One region of the Bacillus pretiosus genome, then DNA from elsewhere that is predicted to be linked to it. Evidence: predicted binding sites of a transcription regulator. Region 1 holds the regulator's gene; each other region holds the start of a gene.
The links. Region 1 encodes LexA, which represses DNA repair genes until DNA is damaged. Its sites were predicted from a motif close to CGAACATATGTTCG; they were not measured.
Positions count from the first base shown of each region.

Region 2: the regulator LexA is predicted to act here: its motif matches at 4,766-4,779, upstream of recN (DNA repair protein RecN).
Region 3: the regulator LexA is predicted to act here: its motif matches at 2,390-2,403, upstream of ruvA (Holliday junction DNA helicase RuvA).

Region 1 covers NZ_CM129593.1:3,541,212-3,548,878, reverse strand. The annotation lists gene glnA (type I glutamate--ammonia ligase) at 1-1,197, shown strand, start outside; gene ACU8YW_RS18130 (PadR family transcriptional regulator) at 1,503-1,826, shown strand; gene ACU8YW_RS18125 (DUF1700 domain-containing protein) at 1,819-2,361, shown strand; gene ACU8YW_RS18120 (DUF4097 family beta strand repeat-containing protein) at 2,362-3,168, shown strand; gene lexA (transcriptional repressor LexA) at 3,257-3,877, opposite strand; gene ACU8YW_RS18110 (YneB family resolvase-like protein) at 4,019-4,675, shown strand; gene ACU8YW_RS18105 (DUF896 domain-containing protein) at 4,721-4,960, shown strand; gene ACU8YW_RS18100 (bifunctional metallophosphatase/5'-nucleotidase) at 5,000-6,583, opposite strand; gene ACU8YW_RS18095 (phosphate/phosphite/phosphonate ABC transporter substrate-binding protein) at 6,768-7,667, shown strand, end outside.
Region 2 covers NZ_CM129593.1:4,020,308-4,027,974, forward strand. The annotation lists gene ACU8YW_RS20540 (glycosyltransferase-like membrane protein) at 1-52, opposite strand, end outside; gene spo0A (sporulation transcription factor Spo0A) at 408-1,202, opposite strand; gene spoIVB (SpoIVB peptidase) at 1,490-2,788, opposite strand; gene recN (DNA repair protein RecN) at 2,907-4,646, opposite strand; gene argR (arginine repressor ArgR) at 4,913-5,362, opposite strand; gene ACU8YW_RS20565 (TlyA family RNA methyltransferase) at 5,505-6,344, opposite strand; gene dxs (1-deoxy-D-xylulose-5-phosphate synthase) at 6,348-7,667, opposite strand, start outside.
Region 3 covers NZ_CM129593.1:4,281,503-4,289,169, forward strand. The annotation lists gene queA (tRNA preQ1(34) S-adenosylmethionine ribosyltransferase-isomerase QueA) at 1-478, opposite strand, end outside; gene ACU8YW_RS22045 (DUF2905 domain-containing protein) at 498-698, opposite strand; gene ruvB (Holliday junction branch migration DNA helicase RuvB) at 695-1,696, opposite strand; gene ruvA (Holliday junction DNA helicase RuvA) at 1,702-2,319, opposite strand; gene ACU8YW_RS22060 (iron-hydroxamate ABC transporter substrate-binding protein) at 2,508-3,452, shown strand; gene ACU8YW_RS22065 (BofC C-terminal domain-containing protein) at 3,463-3,993, opposite strand; gene ACU8YW_RS22070 (branched-chain amino acid ABC transporter substrate-binding protein) at 4,427-4,870, shown strand; gene ACU8YW_RS22075 (YhcN/YlaJ family sporulation lipoprotein) at 4,904-5,551, opposite strand; partial or broken gene safA (SafA/ExsA family spore coat assembly protein) at 7,578-7,667, opposite strand, start outside.

The sequences.
Region 1 (7,667 bases):
GATAACAAAATGATGTTTGATGGATCTTCTATTGAAGGTTTCGTACGTATTGAAGAATCTGATATGTACTTATATCCAGATTTAGATACTTGGGTAATTTTCCCTTGGACAGCTGAAAAAGGAAAAGTAGCTCGATTAATCTGTGATATTTACAATGCAGATGGCACTCCGTTTGATGGCGATCCACGTAACAACTTAAAGCGTGTATTAAAAGAAATGGAAGCATTGGGATTCTCAGATTTCAATCTTGGACCAGAGCCAGAATTCTTCCTATTTAAAGTAGATGAAAAAGGAAATCCAACATTAGAATTAAACGATAACGGTGGATACTTCGACCTTGCGCCGATGGATCTAGGGGAAAACTGTCGTCGTGATATCGTTCTTGAACTTGAAGAAATGGGCTTTGAAATTGAAGCGTCTCACCATGAGGTTGCTCCAGGGCAACACGAAATTGACTTTAAATATGCAAATGCAATTCGCTCATGTGATGACATTCAAACATTCAAACTTGTTGTAAAAACAATTGCTCGTAAACACGGTTTACACGCAACATTTATGCCAAAACCATTATATGGTGTGAACGGTTCAGGTATGCACTGTAACTTATCACTATTCAAAAATGGTGAGAACGTATTCTTCGATCAAAACGGTGACTTACAATTAAGTGATGATGCTCGTCACTTCATCGCAGGTATTTTAAAACATGCACCAGCATTTACAGCGGTAGCAAATCCAACTGTAAACTCTTACAAGCGTTTAGTACCTGGATACGAAGCTCCTTGTTACGTAGCATGGTCTGCACAAAACCGTAGCCCATTAGTACGTATCCCTGCATCTCGTGGTATTAGTACACGCGTAGAAGTACGTAGTGTTGACCCAGCTGCAAACCCGTATTTAGTAATGGCTACATTATTAGCAGCAGGTCTTGATGGAATTAAAAACAAATTAACTCCACCAGCTGCAGTAGACCGTAACATCTATGTAATGACAAAAGAAGAGCGCGAAGAAGCAGGTATCGTTGACTTACCAGCAACATTAGCGCAAGCATTAGTTACATTACAATCTAATGAAGTAGTATGCGGTGCACTAGGAGAACATTTACTTGAGCACTTCATCGAAGCAAAAGAGATTGAGTGGGACATCTTCCGCACGCAAGTTCACCAATGGGAACGCGATCAATATATGTCTCTATACTAAGAGAGAAAAAAGCCTTGATACTACGGTATCAGGGCTTTTTTTTATTTGTGGGCAAATATAAAGGCTTGTGAAATGAATTAGATGGGTGCCCGCAAAGTGCTCGAAAAAAGTCATGTGGATTATTTAAAATGCGTGCTAGCTATGAATGAAAATGTGGAAGTTGAAATATGGTGTGGATGTATTTAATTCGAAAATTAAGTATTGAAAAATATAGTACCTTGCAATGAATAATACTAAGTGGTATATTATGGATATAACGGGTACCGTGTATTGAATAGTACTGAAATGAGAAAGGGGGATTGACCTTGAACGTTCAGTTTAAAAAAGGCGTGTTAGAACTGTGTGTTTTAGCACTTGTGAAACGTAAAGATTGTTACGGCTATGAACTTGTTCAGCAAATCTCAAATAAATTTTTAATATCGGAAGGGTCAGTGTATCCTTTATTACGTCGTTTAACGAAAGAAGGATATTTTCAAACGTATTTAAAAGAATCTACAGAGGGACCGCCTCGTAAATATTATCAACTAACTGAGCAAGGGGAAACGCAACTGAATTTGTTAGTAACGGAGTGGCGTGATTTTGCAAAAGGCGTACAAGAAATTATTGAAGGGGTGGAATGGGATGAGTAAAGAACAGTTTCTTAAAGAATTATCAAGTCATCTTAGAAAGTTACCGGAAGAAGAGAGGAAAGATATTTTATTTGATTATGAAGAGCATTTTCAGTTTGGAATAGAAAAAGGAAAAACTGAATCGGAAATAATAAAGGGCCTTGGCTCTCCGAAAGTAATTGCAAAAGACTTACTTGCTTTGTATCGCTTTGACGAAATGAAAAAGGACCCATCAACTACCAATATAACAAGGGCTGTTATGGCAGCGATTGGACTTAGTTTGTTTAATTTTATTATTGTGTTAGGCCCGTTAGTTGCAATTATTGCTTTTATATTTTCCTTCTGGCTCGGTGGAATTGCTAGTGTAGTGACACCATTTTTCGTTATTGGAAAAGTATTTATGGGTACTTTTATATGGTTGGATTTATTCGTTAGTATAACGTTTGTTGGAGTAGGTTTGTTGTTATGTATTATCGCTTATTATAGTACGAAGTGGTTTAAAAAGTTATGCGTACGTTATGTAATATGGAACTTCAAAATGATAAAAGGGGAGTAGATGATGAAGAAAATATTGTTAGTAGCTATCGCTTGTATCATTATTGGAGTAATAGGGATTTCACAAACATATGAAAAAGCAGTGCAAACTGCAGAAGAAGGAAATAAAGAAGACGTAATTAAAAACGAAACACTAAAAAATATAGAAGTTAAGTTAGATGCTGGGGATATTGTTGTCCAAAAATCTCCCGACTCTTCTTTTTATGTAAAGCAATCAGGAGATGTACGTAAACACGAGGTTCGTATTGCCGAAGATGGTGACACATTAAAAATTATTGGGGAAAGAGAAAAAGGTGCTTCATTTGATTTTTCTTTTTACGATTTTAGATTTCAAACGTCTACAATAACTCTCCTTGTGCCTGAACGTTCATACCAAGAGATAAAAATAAATTCATCAGCTGGACAAATAGAAATAAGTGATGTGAAAAGTGATTGTGTAAGTGTTGGGACACTCGCTGGAGAAGTAGATTTGAAAAATGTCACAGCAAAAAGTGTGGAAGGATCTTCAAAAGCTGGTGAGGTGAGCTTTAAGAAGGTAATAGGAAAAGTAACTGCGAAGTCGGCTAGCGGGGAAGTGCATATTATGGATCATGATCCTAAATATGATGTAGAGGCAAGTTCAACCGCTGGGGATGTAGATATTACTTTATTAGAAAAACCACAAGATGCAGTTATAACTGGGCAAAGTGCTGCTGGCGAAGTAATGATTTTTAATGAAGAAAATAAAAATATAACAATTGGCAATGGTAGTAAAAAGATTAGTGGTAAAACAGCTGCTGGCGATGTGACGATTGAAACTCGTTCATAAGAAATAAAATGTATGAAAATCTATCAAAATACAAAAAAAGAAGATAATTACCGTATATAAATAAGGTAATTATCTTCTTTTATTATTCTTAATGTAAATCACGATATACGCCAATTACTTTTCCAATAACTGACACTTGTTTTAAAATGATAGGTTCTAATGAAGAGTTTTCCGGTTGTAGACGGAAATGGTCTTTTTCTTTATAGAAACGTTTTACAGTTGCTTCGTTATCTTCTGTTAAAGCGACTACAATTTCACCGTTGTATGCAGACTGTTGTTGGCGAACAACAACTAAATCTCCATCGAAAATACCAGCTTCAATCATACTATCTCCGGAAATACGTAACATAAATACTTGGTCTGCTCCAGCAACAATGCTAGCTGGAAGTGGGAAATGATCTTCTACACTTTCAACTGCTGTAATAGGTAATCCAGCAGTAACTTTTCCGACAATTGGAACTTGAATAACAGATTGTGTCTCTGTATCCATTCGGTTGTCACCTAAAATTTCAATTGCTCGTGGTTTTGTTGGATCGCGTCGAATATATCCTTTTTCTTCTAGTCGTGATAAATGTCCGTGCACTGTAGAACTAGAAGCGAGGCCGACTGCTTGACCGATTTCACGTACGGAAGGTGGATATCCTTTTTCTTGTACTTTTAGCTTAATAAAGTCGAGAATGTCTTGCTGGCGTTTCGTTAACTTTTCCATGTTTTCTAACACCTCGTTTTCTTTCATTTTTCTTATTAATAAGTATAACATGCGAAAAAACATTCTACAAACATAAGTTCGAACGAAAGACGAATTTATGATACACTATAAGGAAAATATAGTGAGAAAGAAGGGTTCAATATGAATGCAATTATTTATGCACGTGTGAGCACAACAAAAGAAGAACAGGAAACATCATTATTGCGTCAAAAAGATGAATTATTGCATTTAGCTGAGCGCTATCAAATGAATGTTGTAAAGGTGATTGAGGAGCAGGCTAGTGGTTATACAATTGAACGTGATGGCATATTAGAAGTGCTAGATACAATTCGCGATGAACAAGTTGATGTACTTCTCATACAAGATGAAACGCGCCTTGGTAGAGGGAATGCAAAGATTGCATTAATGCACTGTTTACATAAAGAGGGAATAAAAGTATATACGCATACGCATAATGGAGAATTAGAACTCTCTGACTCTGATTCGATGGTACTAGATATAATTGGGATTGTTGAAGAGTATCAAAGAAAGATCCACAATTTAAAAATTAAACGTGGCATGCAAAGAGCGGTAGAGAAAGGATTTCGTCCAGAGAATAATTTGAAAAATCGTCATTTAAGTATAGGACGTGAGAAAAAAGAAGTGCCAATTGAGGAAATTGTACGTTTACGCCGGAATGAATTAACTTTTGAAGAAATTGCAGCAACACTTCGTGGTTTTGGTCATGATGTTTCAAAAGCAACTGTACATCGAAGATATGTAGAATATACAAAGCAATTGCTTGATAAAGAGGACTAACTATTGTATGATAATAATCAGTTTTGAGTAAAAGGGGGATTCGAGATGCAAAGTCACGAACTCATTGAACGCATTAACTTCTTAGCGAAAAAAGCAAAAGCTGAAGGTTTAACTGAAGAAGAACAACGTGAGCGCCAATCGCTACGTGAACAATATTTAAAAGGATTTCGTCAAAATATGTTAAACGAACTTAAAGGAATTAAAGTTGTTAACGAAGAAGGTACTGATGTTACACCGGCGAAATTAAAAGCTTTAAAAAAGCAAGATAATGCAAAATTAAACTAAAAGATGGGCGAAGCCCATCTTTTTTATTTATTATATCCGTTATTTAATAACTTTCCAGTTGTTATTGACTGTTGCTTCTATCTTTTTGTGCTTCAATATATAGTTAGCGATAAGTTCAGACATATCTGTTGGTATGTCTTTTATTACGGGCTTATTTTGAAACATAAAGAAGTTCCCTCCGCCACTTGCGCGATAATTATTCATAACGACGTCATATTCTTCATTCATATGAAGTGGAGCGCCTTTATACTGTAAGGATTCTACTCTCTCGCCAATTGGTTTGGAAATGTTTAATACGTACGAAATTCCTTCCCACATATCGTAATTATAGTGTTGCGGCTTTGGTTCTATGTAGGTGGGGTTTACGATGATAGTTCCATCTGCTTTTAATATGAAATAAGAAGCAGAGAGTTCAAGGGCATCTTTTATATCCGCTCCAGTTATTCTAATTACTTTTAATGTATTTGGATAAATATAATTAGAAACGATGTCACGCATTGTTACATATTTCGGGAAACCTGGAGATGTATTATGGAATAAGCTTGTACAAGAAATGGAAACATTAGCTATATCCATCTGTATTTTATTTATGAATTCAATAAAAGGATGGTCTTGCAAACGAGTTTGCATAGCATCTGAAATTTGCATGTTCCCATAGATTACTCCAATAGGTTGATCGAGCCAATTTTGTGTTTTTTCTTCATAATCGGCAACCAAGGAAAGAATATGTTGGTCAGCCTCAATTCCTTGTACGGGCAATAATTGTGAATCACTCTCTTTTTTTACCCATTTTTTTTCTGTTTTTTCGAATGTTACTGTTACTTTTCCAACGGAGTGTCCATTGCATCCAGTCTGTAAAATTGTTACACCATTCATTACGGTGTGAGCGATTTCCCGGTGTTGGTGGCCTGTTAGTAAAATGTCTATGCCTTCAATTTCATGGCACATTGCATATCCTTGGTTTTCACCTGTTAAAACTTCAGTCGGTACCCCAGTTTGTAAATCGCGTTCAAATCCCCCATGGTAGGCTACGACTAATAAATCGGGTTTCTCGTGTTCGCGAATGTAAGAAACCCATCTTTTTGTTGTTTCTAATGCATCTTCAAATTGTAAATCTTGAATGTGATGGGGTTGTTCCCAATTGGGAATGTAATGCGTTGTCATCCCTAAAATAGCAATTTTTATATTTGATTCAATATGTTTTATTATATATGGTTTCCCGAAATAAGGTTCTTTTCTGTTTTTATCTAAAATATTTGCTGATAGATACGGAAAGTTTGCAGTAGAAATAGCATTATTTAATATGTCCATTCCATAATTAAATTCATGATTCCCAATAACTGCAGCATCATAACGTAAATAGTTCGCTAATAAAGACATTGGATTTTTCTTATCTTCTTCATATGTAGCGTAATGATAAGTAAAGGGTGTTCCTTGTATGAAGTCACCGTTATCAATTAAAAGAACGTTTCTATTTTGGGAACGTTCTTTTTTTATAAGAGTAGAAATTTTGGCTAAACCAATTTCAGCTTGGGAGTTATCTTGGTAGTGAATTGGATAAACAGTGCCATGTATATCACTTGTTAATAAAATGTTTAAAGTTACAATTTGATTTGGATTCAATATCATTCACCTTTTCTATTGTTATCTACTAATTAAGCATATCAAATATATGAAGAGAATTTTAATGAGAATGTATAGAATGTGTAAAGATTCTGTAAATAAGAAAATATACGTGAAAATGTGTGATATATTTCTTCATGTTTACGGAAGGCAATTTTATAACAACAAAATTGGAGGCATTAATATGTTGAAAAAAGTTTTTGCAATGAGTACGACAGTTGTACTAGCGGCGGGATTATTAAGTGGTTGTGGAACGAAAGAATCAAGTGCAAGTAAAACTGAAGATACGAAAAAAGGTTATGTACCGAAGACTTTAAATGTTCAATTTGTTCCTTCTCAAAATGCAGATACGTTAGAGGCAAAGGCAAAACCATTGGAAAAGTTATTAAGTGATAAATTAAATGTTCCGGTAAAAGTTAGTATTTCAACGAATTACAATACAATTGTAGAAGCGATGGCGTCTAAGCAAGTAGATGTAGGGTTTTTACCTCCAACAGCGTATGTGCTAGCGCATGAGAAAAAGGCTGCAAACGTAATTTTACAAGCACAACGTTTTGGAGTAGATGATGAAACGGGAGCTCCTACAAAGGATTTAGTAGACTTTTATAAATCTGAGTTTGTAGTTAAGAAAGATTCAAATATTAACAGTGTAAAAGATTTAAAAGGTAAAAAAATTGGTTATCAAGATGTAACGTCATCAGCGGGGTATGTATGGCCTGCGGCTGTATTGTTAAAAGAGGGAATTGATCCGCTAAAGGATGTGAAACCTGTTACATTAAAAGGTCACGATCAGTCGCTGATTGCTCTTTTAAATGGTGATGTAGATGTATCTGTTGTATTCCAAGATGCTCGTAATATTGTGAAAAAAGATTATCCGAATATATTCGATCAAACGAAAATAGTGAAATTTACGGAAAAAATTCCTAACGATACGATTTCGGTACGTTCTGATTTAGATGCAGAGTGGAGTAAGAAATTACAGGACGCTTTCATTGAAATAGGAAAGAATGAGGAAGGTCACAAAATCATTAAAGAAGTATATTCACATGAAGGATATGTTAAATCTGATGATAGTAAATTTGAT
Region 2 (7,667 bases), 480 kb from region 1:
CCGTCATAACAATGATTGGGTAAGCTCGATTCACTATTTTTTTAAAAGTCATTCATCCATTCTCCTATATCTCTAACTTTCCAAATGTAACTGCAACAGCAAGAACTCCCATAGCTGCTACTATTCCTAGCCAAGTTAATATTTTATTTTTCATTCCCCTTCTCCCTATCTATACCTATTTAATTATCTTATAAAAAAACTCACTTATATGTAATATTACTAAAAACAGGATTTATCTTCCATGATATCAAATGATCTCTTGTTCTCAATAAAATAAAAAGACCAACGAATTCCAAAATTCATTGGTCATTAAATAAAAAGTTCATTGGTTTTACATTTAATATCGAGTATAAATTTAAAGAATGATTAAGCTTTACTAAAACTTAAATCCCTTACTATCTTTACTCTCAGCTAGCCTTATGTTCAAGTCTCAGCTTATCCGCAACCATTGCGATGAACTCGGAATTCGTAGGTTTTGCTTTTGACATGGATACTGTATAACCGAATAAGGACGAAATAGAATCAATATTCCCACGACTCCATGCTACTTCAATTGCGTGACGGATTGCACGCTCGACGCGGCTTGCTGTTGTATTATATTTCTTCGCGATATCTGGATACAATACTTTCGTAATAGATCCAAGTAATTCGATATCATTGTACACCATAGAGATTGCTTCCCTTAAGTACATATACCCTTTAATATGAGCAGGCACACCGATTTCATGAATGATACTCGTAATGCTCGCGTCTAAGTTTTTCGGTTTTCCATCTATTGTAGTTGCTGAACGGAAAGATGGAAGTGGACGTTTAATGGTAGCGTTCGCCTTACCGCTCACTTGACGAATATGACTCGTTAAATTCTCCATATCAAATGGTTTTAATATGAAATATGAAGCACCTAAGTCAACAGCTTTTGTCGTCACATCTTCTTGTCCAAATGCTGTCAACATAATTACGCTAGGCTGTCTTAGCCTTTCAATATTTCGCATTTTCTCTAGTACAGCTAAACCATCTAAATGTGGCATAATAATGTCTAAAACAAGTACATCCGGCTGCTTATCATTTAATAAATTTAAACACTCTTGACCATTATAAGCAGTACCGATTACTTCCATATCATCTTGAGCAGCTACGTAACTCTCTAGCATTGATACTAATTCTTTATTATCATCTACAAGACAGACTTTAATTTTCTCCACAGCTTTTCCTCCCTTACCGAATCGATTCTCCGACATGTGTATCCTTCTAGGCTACATGAATTGTTCGACAATTGTGTGAAAATTCCCTTTTAAAGTTTGTTACTTTCCGATAAAATCACAAAAAAATATGTTTATCGTTCATTTATTCCCTTTCGCAACACATTCCATCATAGAAATACAACGAAACGTTCAACCCTTTTCTTTTATTTTACAACAAAAAACACCTCTTGCGGAGCTTTTACAAAATTTCAACGAATTTTTCAAAAGAAAAGCGAGCTAATTAATAATTAGCTCGCTTTTCTTTCTTGTTCATAAATGTTAATTCCAGCCTCATGTAACATCCATTCAATATGAACACCATATCCTGACGTTGGATCATTTACAAATACATGTGTAACAGCACCAATTACTTTCCCGTTTTGTACAATTGGACTTCCGCTCATGCCTTGTACGATACCACCCGTTTTCGCTAATAAACGTTTGTCTGTTACTTTTATTACCATGCCTTTTGTAGCTGGAAACTTTTGCGGTACTGTACTTACAACTTCAATATCAAACGCTTCCACTTTATCTTTATCAATAACTGTTAATATTTTTGCCGGTCCCTCTTTTACTTGATGAGATAGTGCAATAGGCATCGCTTTATCCATTACACCATTTGGTATATTTGTATTCAATTTCCCGAATATACCAAATGGACTATTTATTGTAATATTACCAATCACTTCACGATCTGGTGAGAACCTCGCTAATTTCTCTCCTGGATTCCCATGACTACCTCTTTCAATTGATGTAACTGTCGAACGCATAATTTGTCCATCTTCGACTTGAATCGGCTTTTTCGTATCGTTATCAGAAATGACATGACCAAGTGCCCCATATTTCATAGAATCAGGATGAACAAATGTCATTGTTCCGATTCCAGCTGCCGAATCACGAATATATAAACCAATACGATAAGACGATTCTCCACTGTCTTTTTGTGGTGTTAACTTAGTGCGGATATGTTTTCCATCTCTTAACAAAACAAGATTAAGCGGTTCACCTGTTTCACCACTATTATGAATAAATGGTGCTACATCACTCATTCTTTCAATTGTTTTACCATTAATTTCAGTAATCATATCTCCAATTTGCACACCAGCTGTTTCACCAGGAGATACTTTCCCTTTTTCAGTTTGAATTAAATGATGGCCTACAACAAGTACCCCTTTTGTATTTAACTTCACACCAATTGATTGTCCACCTGGAATAACTTTAAAATCTTTCAATACTTTCACATTTACTTTTTTCACTGGAAAACCAGCAAGCTGAAACACCATATCTGCTTCACCATTTTGATGAGGATTTACCATAAGTCCTTGTTTTTGTTCATTGGAACTTACTGTAAACACATGACGATCTGTAGATGAAGCGTGAAAAACTGGTAATGAAGCTATTTCTGATTGTTGCCCTTCAAAAACAACAAGTTGCTTCGGGGATGAAATAAACGTCCGAAGCGGTTTAAAACACCCAATAAAAACTAAAGAAACAAGGAGACAAAGACCTATTATTTTGCGAAATCTTTCTAATCTCAATTTGTTCACTCTCCTCGCTCCTACCCCACATTCAGCCTCTTGGCTTCACTTTTTAATCTCTCCTTGCAGTGCTTTATTTATAACCGGAAGAATTAAGAAATCATTATTTGAGAAAAAAAGCTATCCATTACTGGATAGCCTCTGCTGTCTGTTTAAAATGATGCGCTTGCGTAAGTAATTCTTTCGCATGTTCTGTCGTTAAATCTGTAATTTCCACACCAGAAATCATTCGAGCTATTTCTGTTACTTTATCCTCCATAGTTAAAACGGTAACTGATGTAATTGTCCGATCATTCGCTACTTGTTTTCGAATAAATAAATGTGAATCCGCCATTGAAGCTACTTGAGGTAAGTGCGTAATACAAAGTACTTGCGAGTTTACTGATACTCGATAAATTTTTTCCGCAATAGCCTGTGCAACCCGACCACTTACACCAGTATCCACTTCATCAAAAATAACAGATGCAACACCTTGATGCTTAGAAAAAATGCTTTTTAAAGCTAAAATAATACGAGATAACTCTCCGCCAGAAGCGACCTTTGAAAGTGGTTTTAGCGGCTCACCTGGATTTGTTGAAATATAAAATTCCACATGATCGTAGCCATCCGCCGTAAGTCTTACCGGGGCACCCTCAACAAGAGGCTCTTCAGCATTTCCTTCTCTCTTCATGATTCTCACTTCAAATTTTGTTTTCTCCATATATAATTCTTTTAATTCCTGATGAATGGCATTTGTAAGATGCTCTGCAAGCTCATGACGCATATTACTTAACGACGTTGCTTCTTGCAGAATAACACTTTCTAATTCCTTTAATTGCTTCTTCGTCGTTTCAATATGAACGTCTTTATTTTCAATCGTAAAAATTTCTTGTTCAATTTTATCAGCATACGCTAAAATCTCTTCTACAGTATTTCCATATTTTCTCTTTAGCATACGAATTTCATTTAAACGCGTTTCAATTTCGTCTAAACGCTTCGGATCATATTCCATCATATCGAGCTTTTCTCTAAGTTGATATGCAACTTCTTCTAATAAGTAGTAGCTATTTGCAATTGAATCATGATTTTCTTGATAAACTTCATCTAAATGTGTAATACTCTCCATTTGTCCCATTGCGCTTCGTACATTATCTAACCCTTGTCCGTCAGCGCTTAATGAGCGATATGCATCGCCTAATGCTTTGTAAATTTTTTCGAAATTAGAAATTTGCAATCGTTCTTCAGTTAATTCAATTTCTTCATCCATCTTTAAATCCGCCTTACTGATTTCTTCATGCTGGAATTGAATTAAATCTAAGCGATGCGCCATTTGTTGTTCATTTTCACTTAACGATTTTAACTGTTTTTTTAATTTCTCATAGTCAGCGTATACATTTTGATATATACCCAATTGTTTAACAATGCGATCTCCATCAAAATGATCAAGCATAAACATATGACGCTCTTCATTCATTAAATCTTGTGTTTCGTGCTGCCCATGAATATCAACAAGTGTTTTTCCAATTTCCTTTAATATACTAAGGGTGACCAGTTTCCCATTTACACGACATACACTTTTTCCGTTTGCAGCGATATCACGCTTCAAAATAATCATGCCGTCTTCTATTTCTATATCCAACTCTTCTGCCTTTTCAATACACGGATGCTTATCATCTTCTACATAAAATAGCCCTTCTATCTCAGCTTTTTCTGTTCCGTATCGAACAAATTCCGCTGAACCACGGCCACCTACAAGTAAACTAATCGCATCAATAATAATCGATTTTCCGGCCCCTGTTTCACCACTTAAAACCGTTAACCCTTTTTGAAAAGAAATATTTAATGCCTCAATAATAGCAAAGTTTCTAATCGATAATTCCGATAACAATGCCCCATTCACCTCGTTATAAACTAATCCCCTATTAAGGGCTTTTCTCAGTTCTTCATTCAAATAGTCAAACTATATGTTTGTATGTATAAATTACTTTTCTAACCGCTCCATTGTACCAAACATTCGTTTTACGGGTCAATCCACCTATTTTCTAATTTTATTCAAAGAAAATATTATATTACAATTAAGAATTCACATTTTTAACCAATAAAAAAATCCTGTTCACTTTCCACTTTACAGAGGAAAGCAAACAAGATTTTTTTTTACAACATATTTAAGAAACGATCAGAGACAACACCTGTATCTTCAGGTGTACGGCAAATAATTAAGCAAGTATCATCACCACAGATGGTTCCGATGATCTCATCCCACTCTAAATGATCAATAAGTGCTCCAAGTGAATGAGCGTTACCAGGCAATGTTTTTAGCACAAGCATATGTCCTGCCGTGTCTAATTTTACAAATGAATCCACTAGATTGCGTTTTAATTTTTGTAACGGGTTAAATCGTTGATCTGCTGGCAAGCTATATTTATAGCGCCCATCATGTAATGGCACTTTCACTAAGTGCAGTTCTTTAATATCGCGCGATACTGTTGCTTGCGTTACATTAAATCCCTCATTACGTAAAATATCAACTAATTCATCTTGTGTTTCAATTTCTTTGTTCGCAATAATTTCCCTGATTTTAATATGGCGCTGACCTTTATTCATACATTTGCACCTCACACTATCTCTTACCATAGTTTAAACATTGGTATACTTCACTTATTTATGTTAACTTATTATTCGTTGCTTGTACACAATTGTTTTTACAATCATTATACAATTACAACAAAAAGAGGAACAACATATGTTATTCCCCTTTTCCTTTTTGCTTTAGGACATCATGCGCCTCTGTAACTACTTGCTCAACAGAAACTGGAGAATGATTTTCGCCATTCTCACGTTCACCATGCCATTTCAGATGAATTAAAAATTCAATATTACCATCCCCGCCCGTAATTGGTGAGAATGTTAAACCTTCTACGTCGTATCCTTCTTTTATAGCAAAGTCGACAATCATTTCTACGACAGCCTCATGTACTTTTCGATCACGAACGATACCTTTTTTCCCAACTTGCTCTCTTCCAGCTTCAAACTGTGGTTTAATTAACGCTGCTACATCCCCATTAGGCATAAGCATTGTTTTTAAAACCGGCAGTATAAGCTTTAATGATATAAATGAAACATCGATACTAGCAAATTGCGGTAAACCACGTTCTAAGTCTGCTGGTGTCACGTAACGGAAGTTTGTCCGTTCCATTACGACAACACGCTCATCTTGACGCAATTTCCACGCAAGTTGATTGTATCCTACATCTAATGCATAAGATAATTTCGCTCCGTTTTGAAGCGCACAATCTGTAAAGCCACCAGTTGATGAACCAATATCTATCATAACTTTATCTTGTAAATCCAGGTGAAATGTCTCCAATGCCTTTTCAAGTTTATAACCACCACGGCTTACATACGGCATAACTTGTCCCTTCACCGTAATCTCTGTATCTTGTGGGATCTTCTCTCCTGGCTTATCAAGTCTCATCTCATTCGCATATACAAGTCCGGCCATAACGGCGCGTTTTGCTTTCTCACGTGTTTCTATAAGTCCTCGCTCTACTAATAGTACATCTACTCTTTCTTTTTTTGCACTCATTTGTTACGCCCTTTTTTGTTTTGATGGAATCATTGTATGAATACGGTCTACAACAGCATCTGTCGTTAAACCAATTTCTTCTAATAATTTTGTTACACTACCGTGCTCTATGAAACGGTCTGGAATACCCATTCGTTCAATTAACGCACTATGGTACCCGTTCTCAGATGCAAATTCAACTACTCCCGTTCCAAAACCACCAATTAAGCAAGCTTCTTCAATCGTTAAAATCGGTATATTTTTCCCTAAGAGATCATGTAAATATGCTTCATCCATCGGTTTAATAAAGCGAGCGTTCACTACTTTCACTGAAACTCCAGCCTTTTCAAGACGCTCAGCTGCTTCCATTGCCATTGGTATTGTCGTACCAAATGTTAAAATAGCCGCTTGTGTACCTTCTTTTAACGTTTCCCAAGTACCGATTGGAATCGCCTTTAGTTCTTCATCCATATGAACACCAAGTCCATTACCGCGCGCATAACGTAATGCGATTGGTCCATCTTCATATTGCATCGCCGTATATACTAAATGTTGCCCTTCATTTTCATCTTTCGGCATCATAAGTACCATATTCGGCAAATGACGTAAGAATGAGATGTCAAATACACCTTGATGCGTTTCACCATCTGCTCCTACTAAACCAGAGCGATCGATTCCGATGAAGACGTTTAAATTTTGGCGACATATATCATGAACAACTTGATCATATGCTCTTTGTAAAAATGTTGAATAAATCGCTAAGAATGGCTTCATTCCTTGCGTTGCCATACCCGCCGCCATTGTTGTAGCATGCTGTTCTGCAATACCTACATCAATCATACGATCCGGGAATTCTTTTTGGAATTTCTCAAGTTTCGATCCAACAGGCATTGCAGGTGTAATTGCAACGATACGCTCATCCGTTCTCGCTAGCTTAAGTACTGTATCACTAACAACAGCACTCCATGCTGGTGCAAATTCTTTCGGTTTAACGAAGTCACCTGATTCAATTTTATAAGGTCCTGTTCCATGCCAAGTTCCAATAACATCACTCTCAGCTGGTTTATAACCTTTTCCTTTTTTCGTAATAACATGAACAAGCACTGGGCCTTTTGTTTTCTTTGCATATTGCAACGTTTCGAATAACTTTTCATAATCGTGCCCATCAACTGGACCTAAATATGTAAAGCCTAATTCTTCGAAAAAGACACCGGATACTAGTAAATATTTAAGACTATCTTTTATTTTCTCTGCTGTCGCAGCAACTTTCCCACCGACTGCTGGGATTTTCTTTAATATATACTCTAGTTCATCTTTTACCCAATGGTATTTCCCTGCGGTACG
Region 3 (7,667 bases), 740 kb from region 1:
CTTCTAGCGTCTCTTTAATATATGGAGGAAGTGGCATTTCCCCAAGTTCATCTAAAATTTCATAGAAGATGCCGTCATATGAAAATTCAAGATGACGTCCACCTTGATCTGCAGTTCCTATGCAAGTTGCTTTTAATTTCCCTTCGCCAAAAGAGATAACAGTTCCTTCTTTTACACGTTTCGCTGGCTTAACAAGCGTTTCCCACTTATCGCCTTCTTCTTGTTTTAGAAGAAGTACTTCAATGTGCGCGCCTGTATCTTCTTTCACACCGTGCAAACGAGCAGGCATAACTTTCGTTTCATTTAAAACTAAGCAATCCCCCTCATGTAAGTAAGAAAGAATGTCTGTAAAATGTTTATGCTCAATATCGCCCGTTTCACGATCTAACACCATTAATCTTGATGTTTCACGATCTTCTAATGGGATTTGTGCAATAAGTTCTTCTGGTAAATGAAAATCAAACAGATTAATATCCATAACTATATCCACCTATTTCTTATTTAAATCGATTTATTATATACATAATAAAAGATAATACAATACTTAACACAATACATGTAATGATAGGAAAATAAAAGGTAACGTTACCTTTTTTCACAAAAATATCGCCTGGAAGCCTTCCTATGAACTTCCAAGCTAATCCAACAACAATGAGCAAAATACCAGCTGTAATAAGCAGCTTTGGCATCTCCGTCATACTTTTGGCATCTCCATTCCGAAATGCTCATATGCAAGCGGCGTTACGATTCGGCCTCTTGGCGTTCGTTGTAAAAAGCCAATTTGTAATAAATATGGCTCATATACATCTTCAATCGTATGAGATTCTTCTCCAATCGTTGCCGAAACCGTTTCTAACCCGACTGGGCCACCACGGAATTTCTCAATAATACCAAGCAGTAATTTATGATCGATATGATCTAGACCTAATTTATCTACTTGCAGTAGTTCTAACGCCATTTGTGTAATTTCCATCGTAACCGTTCCGTTACCACGAACTTGTGCGAAATCTCGTACACGTCGTAATAAACGATTCGCAATACGAGGTGTACCACGAGCACGTCTTGCAATTTCTAGTGCGGCTAACGAATCAATTTCAACTTCGAATACTTCTGCTGTACGTTCAACAATCTCAGAAAGCTGATCTACTGTGTAATACTCTAATCTTGAAAGTACACCGAAACGGTCACGAAGCGGCGCTGATAATGCCCCCGCACGGGTCGTTGCTCCAACTAATGTAAATGGCGGTAAATCTAAACGTACAGACCGTGCTGATGGCCCTTTTCCAATTACGATATCAAGGCAAAAATCTTCCATCGCAGGATATAACACTTCTTCAATTGACCTATGCAAACGATGAATTTCATCAATAAATAATACATCACCCGGCTGAAGTGCTGTTAATACAGCTGCTAAATCTCCCGGCCTTTCAATTGCTGGACCTGAAGTTGTTCTAACATTTACGCACATTTCATTGGCAATAATATTGGCAAGCGTCGTTTTACCAAGTCCTGGTGGTCCATATAGAAGCACATGATCTAACGTTTCTTCACGCATTTTCGCTGCTTCAATAAACACTTCTAAATTATGTTTCGCTTTATCTTGGCCAATATACTGACGGAGCGTCTGTGGCCGTAATGAATATTCTAAATCCGAATCTTCATATGCAGATTCCCCTGAAAGGAGACGTTCGTCCATTATACTCACCTCTTACCATTTAGTAAAAGACTAAGTGCCTTTTTAATATACTGATCCGTCGTTAATGATTCTTTTAATAACTCTGGTACAACGCGAGAAACTTCTCGTTCTGCGTATCCAAGTGCGCGCAGAGCTTCCAGCGCCTCATCAAGCTCAACTGATGAACCTTTCTTCTCATCAAAACGTTCTGTGTCTGAGAATAAATCAACAAATGCATCTGGCACGACATCAGCTAGTTTTCCTTTTAAATCTAAAATCATTTGGCGTGCTGTTTTCTTTCCGACGCCCGGGAACTTCACTAAAAACTTCTCGTCTTCGTGTTCAATCGCTTGAACGACCTGTCCTGTTTGACCAGACGCTAAAATTGCAAGAGCGCCTTTTGGTCCAATACCAGACACACCTAACAACTTTGTAAATAATAAACGCTCTTCACGTGTTTTAAACCCGTAAAGTGCCATAATATCTTCTCTCACATAATGATATGTATAGACACGGATTTCTTGCTTATTTCTTTGAAATACATACGGATTTGGTGTGAAAATTTGATAACCAATTCCATTATGGTCAATTACGACATATTCCGGTCCTACATACTCCACGTAACCTGTAACATATTCAAACAAAATACGATCTCTCCCTCTTAAATCATGTATTCCATTTTAACATATTTAATGATAGAAAAGCGAGACTACCCCAACAAATGTTCCCTATTTGAAACTTCTGTTATTTTCCATTGACAGAAAGTATGAAGCACCTTAATATACAGAAGCCGATAATGATTATCAATATTAATTAAAGGGGTTACATCAGGATGAAACAGAAGCTATTTATTTTATTTACTATTATGCTAGTTGTTCTTTCTATCGTTGGCTGTTCTTCTCAAAAAGAAGAATCGAAAGCGAAAGAACAACTGAAAACAAAAGTTGTAAAACACACTAAAGGGGAGGCTACAATTCCAGTAAATCCAAAGAGAATTGTTGACCTGTCTGGATCAACAGAAGAATTATTACTTCTTGGACACAAACCTGTTGGTACAGCAAACACATATAAAGATAAAATCCAAAATCATTTAACAGAAAAATTAGACGGAGTAAAAGCAGTAGGGTGGTACTGGGCACCTAAAGTTGATCTAGAAGCTGTTACTGCATTAAAACCAGACTTAATTATTTTAAATAATCGTCAATTGAAGATCTATGATCAATTAGAAAAGGTTGCACCAACAGTTGTTTTAGAAACAAACTTAGAAGACTGGCGCGGTAAGTTTAAAGAAGTAGGTAAACTATTTGACGAAGAAAAGAAAGCAGACAAATGGATTGCAGACTACGATAAAAAAGCAGACTCTTTTTCTAAAAAAATTAAAGAAAAAACAAAAGATGAGAACTTTATGTTCGTCGCAGTTACACCACAAAACTTCCGTGTATACGGTAGCTTCGGATACGGTGACATCATCTTTAATGACTTAAAACTTCCAGCAACAAAAGGTACAGATTTAAAACAAACGATGGCACAAGTATCGTTAGAAGGTCTTGTTGCATTCCAACCTGATCAAATGTTTATTGTAAACTTTGGCGGCGAAGCTGATAAAGTTTACGAAGACTACAAAAACAGTGCCGTTTGGAAAGACAATAAAGCAGTTAAAAACAATCACGTATATGAAGTATCAAATGAAATCTTCAATACGAAAGCTTTCAATCCAATCGGAAAAGATATGCTAATTGATGAAATCGCAAAACAAATTTTAGATAAAAACAAGTAAAAAAAGCAGCTCACCATGAGCTGCTTTTTTTCTTATTTTGCACTGCGTATTGCTTCATTTTTTCAATCGTCTTCACAAAACCTTCTTTTGATTTAATACGAATACCACGCTTCAACTTCGCACGCTCATAGCTCTCAAGCTTTTTCATATCAATTTGAAAGAAGGAATGAATCGCATTATCACTTTTCGGTACACCTTTGAAAATTTGTAATATTCCTTCCTCTGACACACCAAAATAACCGCTCGTCTTTAATAACGGAGAAATATCATCAACTTTCTTTTGTAATACAATTTGTACATCATCACGATCAACGAGCTGCCATTCTTTATACTGCTGTAAAAACTTTTCTAAGTCCGCTACTTTTTCTGTAAAGATTTCCTCACTTACTTCTCCATCAACATACATTCGCTCTAATAAAATTGTAACTTCAGGCTCTTTTTCTGTTACTTCTGGTACTGGCCCTTCCGCCTTCACATTCGTTTCATAAACGAAACAAAACATCATAACGAAAGCTTGCATCGTAATCAGTATCCATTTCATTTCCGTTCACCTCTTTTAGGCAAGATCAAACTTTCATTAGTAGTTTTTCCGGAAATGGAGGTTTTATCCATATAAATGACCATATTACATTTCTCTCGAAAATAAAAAAATGCAGATAAAGTTTTATCTTTATCTGCATTAGCATTTGTTTTTATATAAAATGAAAGACGCCTGCAAAGCAGGCGTCTTGATGCGTTTACGGCGAGAGACCAGGCGACCACATTCGCGTGTTTAGCACTTAAGCATATCTCTCGTCTTACGTAAATTAGCTCATCGCTTTGCTAATATAACATTAATAAAGTATAAGTGCAACATGTTTATAAAAATATTTTATTTCCTCTTTTACTCAAACGAACTTCGTGTAAATTATAAATTGATAAATGCAATATATATGTTACAATTAATATAATAGCGAAATCATAATAAACAGGAGATGGATATTGTGAAAAAAATAAAGGATGAACGTCTCATTCTGAAAACATTAAAAAACATACGTATTGCCTTTCTTTTTCAATCGCTTGGTATAATTGGCATTTTAGGATATATCGGATTCACTGAAGGAATGGATCAAGCTACGAAATCTCCATTATGGTTATTATTTATCCTTACAAGTATCGTACTTAGTTATTTACAGTTAAGCGTTTCTATCGATGTAGAAGAAGGCGAAAAGGATATAAAGTTAACTCCTTATTACAAAATTATTTTACGCTCTCTTATTGCAGGAACTATTATAGCCATTATTTATATCATTTTCAGTCCAGAAAGACCTCTCTTTGAGGCTATTCTAACAGGTAGTATTTTCTTTATATGCTTTTTAATTTCTTATTCCATTAGTTATTTCATTAAAAAACGTCGTTTACACGACAACGATGAATAAAGAGGAAGGGCTACCCCTTCCTCTTTTGTTTTGCTATCGCATAGTACCAGTTAAACCGTAACGAATGTCTCGGAACATATTCCCTATATCACGATTAAAATCGTTTGTAACTGTACCATTACGTAGGCGTGTACTCATTGCATCGACACGAGTAAACATATCATTTCTTACAGAAACATATACGTTTCTGTTTCCAACTTCATTTGAAACCGCTTGACGAATTTCGTTCGCCATCGCCGTTTCATTTGTCACTGTATTACGTGGTTTTACTGCAATCGCTACATCGTTTCCATATACAACTGTAGACACGCGGTCTACGTTATTCATACGTTTCACACGATTCGTTATTCTTTCAGCTGTTTTACCATCATTGTTAATGTATGAATTGTTCATTGTAATATTACGAGTTGGATGCGGATTAGCAATTTGTCCGTTGTAATTTACATCGCGGTAATAATTGTTATATCCTGTATCGTTACGACCATTTCTATATGTTACATAATCTGTATAGCGATCATTACGCGCTACATTATCACGATACTGGTGTGTATCATTATAAGATGTATGCTTATAGTTGTAGTTACGTCCATCCATTGCATTGTTATCTTTTGGTGTACCACATGCAGCTAATGCACTGGTAACTAACAAAGAAGCAGCAATCACTTTTACTTTCGTATTCAATACAAAAACCCCCTCTGTTAGAATGAACTTCTCTTCTGAAAAGCTCCCTCTTATGATGAGTAACAGAGAAGGTTTTTACACTGTTAATATTTCACTGGGGATTTTCTAACATTTGATGTAAATCTTCCATTTTCAGAACGACTCTACATACAAAAAAGGCGGGAATAATCCCGCCTTTTTTAAACTTCCTCTTCGTCCTCTTCTTCTGAAACCGGCTCCCCAAATACATTTGGTGGATCTGGTTGATAATACATCGTTCCTGGCTGTGGCGCATATGCCGATTGAGTTGGTTGATAATATAAAGGATTCGCGTATTGTGGTCCTCCAGGTTGCGGACTATATAGCCTACTCTCTCCTCCGCATCCACAATCTTCCTCTCCTTGCACGAGCGGTGGCATATTATTATCCATTGGCATCATATTTAGATTTGGCATAGACGTATATTGCGGTCCAAACGGTGCCCCTTGCTGATATGGCATTTGATATGGATTTTGTTGTTGATAATACGGATTTGGCGGCATCATAGGCTGTTGGTATGGTATTTGATATGGCATCATATTCGGTGGTTGATTATTATCCATTATCGGCATCATATTCGGCATTTGATTGTTATCCATGATTGGCATCATATTTGGCATTTGATTGTTATCCATGATTGGCATCATGTTTGGCATTTGATTGTTATCCATGATTGGCATCATATTTGGCATTTGATTGTTATCCATGATTGGCATCATATTTGGCATTTGATTGTTATCCATGATTGGCATCATATTTGGCATTTGATTGTTATCCATGATTGGCATCATATTTGGCATTTGATTGTTATCCATTATCGGCATCATATTTGGCATTTGATTGTTATCCATTATCGGCATCATATTCGGCATTTGATTATTATCCATGATTGGCATCATATTTGGCATTTGGTTGTTATCCATGATTGGCATCATATTCGGCATTTGATTGTTATCCATGATCGGCATGATGTTTGGTATTGGGTTATTATCCATGATTGGCATTATATTTGGTGGTTGATTATTATCCAACATTGGCATGATGTTTGGCATTTGAATATTTGGCGGTATTACTTGTGGAATAACTACATTCTCTTTCGTTACATTTGGTGACACGATATTCCCTACATTTTCTTTCTTCACTTGCGGTGACACGATATTTCCTACATTTTCTTTCTTTACTTGCGGTGACACGATATTTCCTACATTTTCTTTCTTTACTTGCGGTGACACGATATTTCCTATATTTTCTTTCTTTACTTGCGGTGACACGATATTTCCTATGTTTTCTTTCTTTACTTGCGGTGACACGATATTTCCTATGTTTTCTTTCTTTACTTGTGGTGACACGATATTTCCTACATTTTCTTTCTTTACTTGCGGTGACACGATATTATCTTTTTTCGTTTGCGGAGAAATGATGTTATTAGGTTTCATTTTAGTAATTTGAGGAGCAATTAACTCACTTCCTTTTTTAATTACATCTGAAATTTTATATTCTTTTTTTGCTTTTATTGGTGGTTGCGGCGGCTGTGGTAATACATTTACCGAAAACTTTGTGTTTTCTTTTTCTGCTGGTTTTTGTTTTTCTATAACAGTTGGTTTTTGAATAACAGACGGTTTTTCAACTGGTTTTTCTATTTGAATTGGCTTTTCTTTTTGCACCTCTTTTTGTGGCTTTACCTGCACTTCTTTTTGCGGTTTCACTTGCATTTCCTTCTGTGGTTTTACCTGTACCTCTTTTTGTGGTTTCACTTGCATTTCCTTCTGTGGTTTCACTTGCATTTCCTTCTGTGGTTTTACTTGCACTTCCTTCTGTGGTTTTACTTGCACTTCTTTTTGTGTTTGTTGCATAGCAGGTTGCTGTGTAATCGGCGCTGATTGATACGTAACTTCTTCCTCATCCTCTATTCCAAGCGGAGTTGGCGTTGCTGCAAATTCTTTTTGTTGTACTTCTTTTACGTATTGTTTTGGAGGTGATGAACCTGCTCCAGCATGTTGTTTCACGTGAACGCTGTTTGATGGTACTTTAATTTTCATACCTGGCATGATTAAATCTGGATTACTAAGTTGTGTATTTGTATTTTTCAACGTATCAA